DNA from 2 places in the Aureibacillus halotolerans genome. Region 2 is predicted to be linked to the other one. Evidence: predicted binding sites of a transcription regulator. Region 2 holds the regulator's gene; the other holds the start of a gene.
The links. The regulator LexA, encoded in region 2, represses DNA repair genes until DNA is damaged. The targets are predictions, from matches to a motif close to CGAACATATGTTCG.

Region 1 (5,303 bases), on a different contig from region 2:
AATTGCTTGAGCAATTACAGTAATGTTCACAGTTCACATTAATGATGAGGTGCTGTTTGTTAAGCCCAATCCAGTTTCACCAGCTTGGCGACCTTAATTGAAAAAGGCTCGCCTTTTTTTGATTGACAGCGGATGGACCCATCTTGAACGGGTTTGGTGACAAGCCCCTCCTGCACAGAGAAGTACCCATGCTCAAAGACCGTAAAGTGTAGAAGATTCCCTGTAGCTTCCGCCTCAGCGAGCATGTAGTTCCATTCTTCCAGTTGTTGCTCATCGGTTGGCTGCGGCGGATTTGGACGCTGCTGTTGCGCACGGTGCTCAAGCAGGGCTCGCTTATGCTCAGGCAAAAACATGCGGCTTCCCTCCCAAAGTAAATTGTCACGATCCAGCTTCTCAGTCATCGGTAGTGCCCCCCTATCTTTTTAGAACGATCTGTTGTCTGCCCAGCCGCCCTTAACGATGAGGCGCGGACGATTGAAACCGGACCAAAGCGGTCGCGGATGCCATCCATCACGTAGCCAATCTGTAGCTGCTTCTCGCGATCCTGAAACAGGCTCATTTGCCACACCTCATCGCTTTGGAGCTGTGATAGGCTGACATGCGCCTGGCGAATGGGACGGCGATCCCAAAAGGTTCGATACAATTCGACAACCGCATGATACACATCGAGCGTGTTATTGGTCGCTTCGATCAGGGTTTGCTGGCGATGGAACCCAGAAGGATTGTCAAAATCAGCCCCCCTCGCTCCGGCGGATACAGTAATGCCCATGACACGAGAGGTGCGTGCGCGGCGACATACTTCTTCAGAAAGCTCTAACAGCACGACGCGAATGTCTTCAAAGCGATGGTAGTCGCGCGGCAGTGTCATTCCGTGGCCGATGGCTTTTTGCGCACGGTTATGGGAGCGGACATTCACAGGCGAGTGGTCATATCCGTTGGCCGTCATCCAGAGTACATGACCGTTAATTCCCCAGCGTTTTTTTAGGTAAGGGAGCGGGTAGTTGGCGAGTTGGCCCACTGTCCGCAACCCCATGCGCTTTAAATGCACCTCCATACGCCGACCGACCCCAAATGCACACTCAACAGGCAACGGCCAAAGCGTATGCTGGATCGTCTCTGGTGTGAGCGTATAACGTCCGTTCGGTGCTTTTTTAGCAAAATTGTCGCACGCCATTTTGGCCAGCACTTTGTTCGTGCCAATGCCAACACGAGCATACACCCCTGTATCCTCCATAATTCGCTGCTGCACCTGTTGTGCGATCTCCTCTGGTCCACCAAACAACCGTTGGCTCGCGGTGACTTCCATAAACAGTTCATCAATCGAATAAGGCTCCACCTGGTCCGTAAATTCTTCAAGAATGCATGTAATCTGCATCGACACATCGAGGTATTTTTGCATGCGAGGCTTCACAACAACCGCCTGCGGACATTTTTTTAACGCTTCATACAACCGCTCTGCGTTTTTCACTCCATGCTGTTTGGCCAGAGGACAGGCGGCTAAAATCACGCCACTTCGTCGCTTTGGATCGCCGGACACTAAAAGTGGACGCCCCTTCAGCTCTGGTCGCTCAGTTCGTTCCACTGAAGCATAAAACGACTGCATATCCACAAGAAAAACGACACGTTCCATCATGTTCCTCCATTCATGACTCTTAAATAGAACTAATGTTCCTAGTATATACGAACTAATGTTCTTTTAAAAGTGGAAAATGCTGTGAGGATATTTATCGAAAGAAAAAGCCGCTTTTGCATAGACTAAATACAATTCATTGTTTAAAAACATGGAAAATGTGGAAAACAATTCTTTAGATATGTCCAAAACGGAGCCCCACCTCCATAGAACAATGAAATTCAGGACGGGGAGGCTGACGAAGGTGGAAGAGTACAAAGAAGAACGATACCGAAAGCTAAAAACGCATGTGGAACAGATTATAAATCGCCCTTTATCTGTTCAGGAAAGACAACTTCTTGAGACACTCAGCACACGGACGCTTCATCAAGAAGGAATGTTTACAGCACTTTTACAGCTTATTGACGACATTGCCGGAAAAAATCAAGACAATCCAGTGCCGAGGAGGAAAAAATGAAGATGAAGAAACATGTACGTCATGTGGTGTTAGGTTTCTTAATGGTGCCGCTCGCCTTTTTTACTGTTTTAGTGACGCCATTTGTCGTTAAGTCGACCATTCCATCTGCATCCGCTCTAGCCTCAGCAACCTTTGGCTACCCGTTTCCATTTATTCAACAGAAAGTGGCGATTTTTGCACAGAATACATACTTTCCATTGGAAACCACCATGTATAACCCTCTCACGTATGAAACCGACATTTTAACTGGCGCTTTCATTGGTTCAGTCGTTGTTACCGCATTGTTCCTGTTTGCAATCGCAGAAGCTGTCATCGGAGTGAGATGGCTATGGACCTCCAGAGGGACAGGTGCTGTTCAAAAACAAATCGATTTGATCAAACGAGTGATCATGAAAACGAAGCAACCAATAACACAGACAAAAAAGCAAATGGATATATAAGAATTGTAAAAAATAAGAGGAAACGGAAAAGATGTGTAGTATAGTATAAAGAATGTGAAGAGCCGGTCGACACGAAGTACCGGTCTTTTTTTTGTCATGAAAATAGGACTAATGACCTGTTAGTTGGTATGCACTAAGTGACTTTAGGCTCATGTGATAAAGCATAAGGCGGTGAGAGGCAAATGGTAAAAGAACATCGAGGTCGTTGGGCTGGGGTTAGTGTGTGGCTAGGATTGATGTGCATTTCGTGTGTGTGGTTTATGACCACATGGAACCGTGACATCCTTATCATTGGAATCGTTATTGTAGGTGGAGGAGTGGCCGTGTATGCAGGGTATCGCTTTGACCTTATTTACAATGCGATGGAACGAGATGCACTTACCGGAGTGTACAATCGCAGAGGATTTATGAGAGCTTTTTCAAAATCCGTGCGGAATCAGCGCAGTCGGGGAAACATGGACGAGCTAACATTGTTATTAATTGACGCCGATCATTTTAAAAAAATCAATGATCGCTACGGACATTATATAGGTGATCAAGTGTTGTGTTATATGGCAAATTGCCTGCAGACGATACAAGATAAACAAACCATTGTTGCCAGGTGGGGTGGGGATGAATTTGTCGTTCTCCTATTGGCCGATCAGGTGAAAACGATAGAAGATCATATCCATCAAACCTTGCAAACCTACCCAAGCAGCCAAATCATTGTAAAAGTTTCGGTTGGTACGGCGCAGTATCCAAAAGACGGTACACAGGTCGATACATTGGTTGATGTTGCTGATCAGCGGATGTACGCAGCAAAAAAAGCAGTACAATCTTAAGAGTGGAATTAGTTGAAGCGCTTTCATTTTTTTGAGATAATACACTCAACAGTATGTGAATGAAATGGCAGTGAGTACTACAGGTTGAAGCGTGAGCGGAGTTGCCACAAGGGCATGAGCAGCGGACAAGCCAAAGCAACGAAGAAAGTGAACGTCATTTAAAAACCCTGGTAGGCAGAATGAAAACGTTTGTCTTATCAAAGCGCGAAGGCTTAAGAGGAGCGGAGTTGCCACAAGGGCAATGAGCACCGCACAAGCCAAAGCAACAAAGAAAGCGAGCGTTTCTCATCAGCCTACCCGACGGAATGTTTAGAGACGGACCCATTAGGACAAACTGTCAACAGCATTAAGATGCGAAAGGGCGTGAACCTATGAGACCGTATCATCATTTTACAGAAAGCGAAAAAGAAGAATGGAATACAATGAGCATGACCTTACAAGCAACAAGTGATTTTTCCGTTTGGAAGCGCTGTCAAACAAGGCGAATTATTCTCTGGGAAAAGGGTTTGGGGCGCCAGCAAACGGAAGAAAATGAGGTGTAAATCGTGCAGACATGCACACTATAGAATGTAATTGTGGAATGCACACACGAACCGCCGCTGGCCATAGCTCGCGGTATTTTTTACGTTCATTGATTATGAAGAAGCTGCCATGAAGCCTCTAATGAAATCATAATGGGTCGCTGGAGACGGAGTCCGCACGATGCCGCTTCGTTTTTTCTACTGTCCTGAAAAAAGGAAACCCTTGTCCTAGCTGGATTGTTGGAATAAACAGACGAATGGACTCATAAAGTTTATCAACCAGCAAAGAGAGTGTTTGAGGTGAGAGACTGTGAAAGGTCTAAGAAGGTGTAACCAACACACGCCTGAGGAGTGAGGGAAGTCTTCGAAGAGGTTCACAACGTCTCATTTCACACTTCTCACATCCAAACCAGGGAGGCGAGTGGTGTGCACGATTACATCAAAGAGAGGACCATCAAGATTGGGAAATATATCGTGGAGACGAAAAAAACCGTGAGAGTTATCGCAAAAGAATTCGGGGTTTCGAAAAGTACAGTACACAAGGACCTAACCGAGCGGTTGCCCGAAGTAAATGCAGAGCTGGCTAACGAAGTGAAAGTCATCTTGGATTACCACAAGTCCATTCGACATTTAAGAGGAGGAGAGGCAACAAAGCTAAAGTATTTGAAAGAAACGGATGAGCACGTAGCTGAGCTGGTTAAATAATAACATTCACCCAACCACGCCTTGTTTCCCCAAAAGCTTTATCGGGAGACAAGATGTTTTTATTTTTTTGGAGATAAGTGGAGCAGTTGGAGCATACTAACATAACTCCGTAGCAGAACCTAGGTGTGAAAAAAACACGAAGAGGTCTTTTCGAGTCGATGTTGCGCTTATGCCTTTTAGGGTGCAAAGTAATTACGACGAGAGGTACTTTCGAGTCGATGATACCCTTGTGCCAGATAAAGAGTGCTTTCCGCTGTTAATTTGTGCAAAAACAAGCACCACAATTCATTCTATTAAAGATCTACGTTATCTGAACGGGCACTAGGTGGGCGTTTTGGCGAGTTCTTTTTCCAGTCTGCGTAGACATATCATTTTCCCACGTTAAATCAAGCGTAAAGATATGGAAAACCGCCCTCTTTTTTCTCAATTTGTGCTACACTATACTGTAGAGATTGTTATGAAAATGGACTTATATAATAGGGAGGCCCCTGACCCAATGTTTGCACGAGATATCGGAATTGACTTAGGAACGGCGAATGTATTAATTCATGTAAAAGGCAAAGGCATTGTTCTGAACGAGCCATCAGTAGTGGCTATGGACACGCAAACAGGTCGCGCACTGGCGGTTGGAGAGGAAGCAAGGCGCATGGTGGGGAGAACTCCTGGAAACATTGTTGCTCACCGTCCGCTTAGAGAAGGGGTCATCGCTGATTTTGATATTACGGAAGT
Region 2 (5,303 bases):
TGCACGTAAGCACGGCTTGCATGCGACGTTTATGCCAAAACCATTGTTTGGTGTGAATGGTTCTGGTATGCACGCAAACATGAGCTTGTTTAAAGGTGAGCAAAACGCGTTTTTTGACGAAAAATCAGACCTTCAATTAAGCGAAACAGCAAAGCAATTTATTGCTGGCATTCTGAAGCATGCTGAAGCATTTACAGCCATTACGAACCCAACAGTAAACTCATACAAGCGTTTAGTGCCTGGCTACGAAGCCCCATGTTACGTTGCATGGTCTTCTCGTAACCGTTCACCACTCGTACGTATCCCAGCTTCTCGTGGCTTGAGCACACGTATCGAAGTGCGTTCGGTTGACCCAGCTGCGAACCCTTACTTGGCCATGGCTGTAATGCTTGCTGCTGGACTTGACGGTGTGAAAAACAACTTAACACCACCAGCACCAGTAGATCGCAACATCTACGTGATGGACAAGGAAGAGCGTATTGAAAACGGCATTGCTGATCTTCCAGCAACGCTTGCCCAAGCGCTTGACACTCTTAAGCGTGACGATATCATCATGGCAGCACTTGGTGAGCACGCTGCAGAACACTTTATCGAAGCAAAAGAAATCGAATGGGACATGTTCCGCACACAAGTTCACCCTTGGGAGCGCGAGCAGTACCTTACCCTTTACTAAAAGATCAAACCCCTTGCCGCTGTAGCGGTTGGGGGTTTTTCTTTATTTTAATTCTTCTTAAAAACAACCACCGCACATACGAACACCCAAGAAAATCCGCAAAAAAAATTTTTAGTCCAATATTTCGCCCACCTGATGAATTGTATTGCAGCAAATCCAATGGAAAAATACTTAGTAATGGAACATCAAAACTACAAAAAGGGATTCGTGAACACTTCTATGGGATTAAGATGTGGTGATTGCCCCAAATCTTATAAGAATAAGTATTTTTGGTCGCACTACCACCGAAAAAGCTACCCAATATAATTCTGTAAAAAAGGGGGTAAAGCCCATGAAGATTATAGACAAAAATGAACCGGACAATTACTTAATATATATCGCGCTGATCGTATTGTCCATGGTAACTTTTAAAGGCGTGAAGAAAATTGAAACAAAACGATTAAAGCTAAAGCAAGATATGAAAGACAAATCGTATCGTATTTAAAACATTCCTTCATTCCTACTAAAACATATGTGTCGAGTTGGCTAAATTAAGGGGTGGAGGGAAGGTCAATTCGTTATTATGATTCGTGAGAAAGAATTGCAGATAAGATTTGTGCATATACTCATCGTCCGAATATTACAATCCAAACCGTTCCTTTATCATTTTCGCAACGTCTTCAGCTTCCAGATCCTCATTGTTAATTCGTAGATAATGTTTTTGAGTGATTTCTCCTCTTTTAGAATTCAATCGAAGGCTATCCATGCTTCTTAATAATTCTTGTTCAGAGTACTGCACGTTCTTTTTCGTTGGCTTTTGTTCAAGTCTATAGGGTGTTTTATTCCGTTTCAGTCTTTTTTCGACGCCAGCTTCCAACTCAACAAAATAGATTTTTGCTCCTTTAGAACTGAAGATTCTGCATATTTTCTCAACACTGTCCCAATCTTCTTTTTGATTAAATGCCCAGACAAACGTAAAAATCATCCCATAGTTATTGCTTGTTGCAAAGGTTCTAAAAACTTCCTCTCTAAAAAGGGTAGATAGTCTCCACATGTCAGGACTAAATCCGAAAAAGGGTTCAAGTAAATCAATGGTCATATGATTATGGAATAACTTTAAAGCAGTTATTTTTGAGAGCTCATTTCCGACTGTCATTTTCCCGACGGCTTGTGGGCCAAAGAGTAGAACAAGCTTCATCATTGCGCCTCCTGATATTTTCGGATTTTTCTAGACAACTGCTATTTCAAAGGATTATTCCACAATCCTTGCTTAAATTCAATAATAATCAATAATGTAGGCGAAGAGGGGTCTACATCACGAATACTTGGCAAAGTCTTTACCCCTTTGGTAAGAAATTCTTTAAGGATCAAAGGGTATATTCCAATCGCTTTAGCCGAACATGCAGGAGCAATGTCGAGAAACCACACCAATACTTGAAATAACTTGAAACCTTTGTCAAAGTAGATTCGTAGACACATGTAGACGACAAGACAATGGAGGCGTTCAAATGAGTTTCTTTAAAAAATCGCTAGAAAGAGTCGGCATCGGTGGTGTGAAAATTGATGCGCAACTACAGAACAATCAGTACACAAAAGGGGATACTGTCCATGGCGAGTTCCATATAAAAGGGGCAGGCACGGACACAGACATTAACCAGCTTGTGATTGATTTATGTACAGTGGCTTGGTACGAGCATGAGGACAAAATGCATCAGAAGAAAGTGGTTGTTGACTCCTATTCATTTGAGGGCAGCCATGTAAAAAGTGGAGAGCGCTTAACGATCCCCTTTGCATTCGAGCTCCCTTATACCGTCCCACATTCCACGTCAAGAAGTCCTGTTTGGATTACGACTAGAGCGGACATTGAGCTCGCCATTGATCCAAGAGATGAAGATTATCTTGTGATTAAGGAGCCGGAAACATCTCGTCTTTTCCTCAATGCTGTCAGAAACCTTGGATTCCGTCTACGAGAAGTGGAGGTTGAAGCAGGCAACTATTTGACAGAGCGCTTTTATCAGAAAGTCTTGCCGATGGATCAAATTCCAAAGTATGTCCAAGAATTTGAATGGGCGGTCCCATCAGAATTTAGAGGTCATATTGATGAGATTGAAGCAGTCCTATATGCAACTGAATATTCCTTGCATGTACTGCTTACAAAGGACCAAAGATTAAGAGGGTTGGATAAGTTCTTTAAGTCCGAGGATGCGTATTATGAATTGGAATTTACGTTGGATGAGTTGAATCAACCTGATGTCGTTGAACGTGAGTTATGGTCCATCCTTCAAAAATAAACTTCAGGCTGATGAGAAACGCTCGCTTTCGTCGTTGCTTTGCCTTGTCCGGTGCTCATTGCCCTTTTGGCAACTCCGCACCAGTCGAGGTTTTACGTTACATAGAGCAAGCACGTCCGATGGCCTAAAGAAGCATGTAGTGAATGCAATTCTATAACAAAGAGCCTCTCCAATTTGGAGAAGGCTCTTTGTTTATCTATATCCAATGCGAAAGACAACCTCTTAATGAATCGCTCTGTAAAGCCCTACGACTTTACCGAGAATGGTGACATCATGAAGAATAATTGGCTCCATCGCTGCGTTTTCAGGCTGAAGACGGATAAAGTCTTTTTCCTTGTAGAAGCGCTTGACCGTTGCTTCATGGTCTTCTGTCATTGCCACAACGATATCCCCGTTATTGGCTGTTTGCTGTTGTTTAACGACAACAAAATCCCCGTCATAAATGCCAGCTTCAATCATACTTTCACCTTCGATGACGAGCACAAACACTTGCTCATCTGCTGGAAGTAGACTTTCAGGCAGGGCCATGTAATCTTCGATATTTTCAATGGCTGTAATCGGTTGTCCAGCTGTAACCTTCCCGATGACAGGAACATTCAATACTTTTGCAATAGGAGATGCATGTTCATCACTGTACAAGACTTCGATGGCTCTTGGTTTTGTTGGATCACGGCGGATTAATCCCTTGTCCTCTAGTCGTGCTAGATGACCATGAACGGTTGAACTAGAGGCAAGTCCAACAGCTTCCCCAATCTCTCTTACAGAGGGTGGATATCCTTTGCTTTGTACATTGTCCTTAATAAAATCTAAAATATCTTGTTGTCTTTTTGATAGTTTTTTCATAGTTATCCTCGCTTTCTATTACGCGTAGTGGATCCATACTTACAAAGTAAATGTAGGCATACAATTTCAAAAGGTTCATAGACTGGAAGTAATTTATATAAATTATAACAAACAGTCCTTTGGAATACAAACATAAGTTCGAATTTTATAGTTGACAAAACAAACGTTCGCATGTAATCTAAAGGCGAACGAACATTCGTATCAGGGAGGAATGAAGATGGTGGTTTCTGGGCGTTCTTATTATATTTGTCTTGCATTTGTTATTGTTGGCTTGATTCTCTTTCATGGTGTAAGTGATGAGGAGTATGCAACTGTTCATATAGAGAAGGGAGATAGCATTTGGGCACTTGCTGAAGAATACACGGCGCTGCATACAATGTCAAAACCGGATTTCATTCAATGGGTGAAAGAGAACAACCAGCTTCCTACAAGCACGCTTGAGCCAGGACAGCAGCTCATCATTCCAGTAACGATGAAGCAGCTAAGCACTGAGAGATCCTCACAATTTGCATACACGGGTGCGGAGTAATGAATGTGATTGGGTATTGTCGAGTAAGCACGGACAAGCAGTCGCAGGAGACGTCGTTAGGACGACAAGAAAAAGAGCTTACACAAGCCTGCCACACGGAAGGCTGGACATTAAAAGGCATCATTTCAGAAAAAGCCAGTGGCTATGACATTGATCGCGAGGGCATGCTTGAATTGATGGAAAGAGCGGTGTCCGAACAGATAGATGCCATCATTGTAAGTGATGCGACAAGAATCGGTCGTGGCAATGCAAAAATGGCGATTGTCCATTATTTTCGTAAGCATGGTCTGTCCTTGTACTGTGTCGAAGAAAATGGAGAGTTGACTCTGTCAGATGCTGATCACCTCGTGCTTGACATCGTTTCCATTGTCGAAGAATATCAACGCAAGGTACATAATGCTAAAATTTCTCGTGGGATGAGACTTGCAGTGAAGGATGGCTACAAGCCGTTTCGCAATTTAAGCAATCATACGTCAAGTTCGCCTGGTCGGAAAAGAAAAGAAATCCCTATATCCGAGATTGTAAGGCTCAAGAAGAACGGCCTGACGTATAGAGATATTGCGGCAACCTTAAGAGGTCTTGGGTACGACGTTTCTAAAGCGACTGTGAATCGACGTTTTAAACAATACGAAAATGAGCAAGTACAAAAAGAAGCGGTTCATTTGCATCCTTAATCCGTATTTTGTATGATGGGTGGCAAGAGGTGATAACGTTGCTATCCAAAGAGAAAATTAATCGCATTAACGAGCTTTCTAATAAAGCGAAACAGAGCACACTGACCAATGAAGAAAAGGAAGAACAACAACAGCTACGTAAAGAATACTTGGCCACTTTCCGATCGTCTATGCGTGACCACTTACACAATGTGAAAGTCGTTGACCCTGAGGGAAATGATGTCACACCAGATAAATTAAAGGAATCCAAAAAAAATCGTTTGCATTAACAGCTATAACGGAATAAACGAACATGACACCCGACGTCATGTTCG

Region 1: EV213_RS11875 (DNA polymerase IV) is a predicted target of LexA. The motif match lies at 1,682-1,695, and genes of this name have one in related genera.

The regions. Positions count from the first base shown of each region.
Region 1 is NZ_SNYJ01000009.1:73,745-79,047, reverse strand. It holds gene EV213_RS11880 (YolD-like family protein) at 60-401, opposite strand; gene EV213_RS11875 (DNA polymerase IV) at 398-1,633, opposite strand; gene EV213_RS11870 (hypothetical protein) at 1,875-2,087, shown strand; gene EV213_RS11865 (hypothetical protein) at 2,084-2,527, shown strand; gene EV213_RS11860 (GGDEF domain-containing protein) at 2,710-3,348, shown strand; gene EV213_RS20775 (hypothetical protein) at 3,720-3,890, shown strand; gene spoIIID (sporulation transcriptional regulator SpoIIID) at 4,296-4,574, shown strand; gene mreB (rod shape-determining protein) at 5,071-5,303, shown strand, end outside.
Region 2 is NZ_SNYJ01000007.1:108,395-113,697, forward strand. It holds gene glnA (type I glutamate--ammonia ligase) at 1-673, shown strand, start outside; gene EV213_RS20715 (hypothetical protein) at 1,005-1,157, shown strand; gene EV213_RS10095 (DEAD/DEAH box helicase family protein) at 1,293-1,850, opposite strand; gene EV213_RS10100 (sporulation protein) at 2,161-2,943, shown strand; gene lexA (transcriptional repressor LexA) at 3,166-3,786, opposite strand; gene yneA (cell division suppressor protein YneA) at 4,004-4,315, shown strand; gene EV213_RS10115 (YneB family resolvase-like protein) at 4,315-4,989, shown strand; gene EV213_RS10120 (DUF896 domain-containing protein) at 5,028-5,258, shown strand.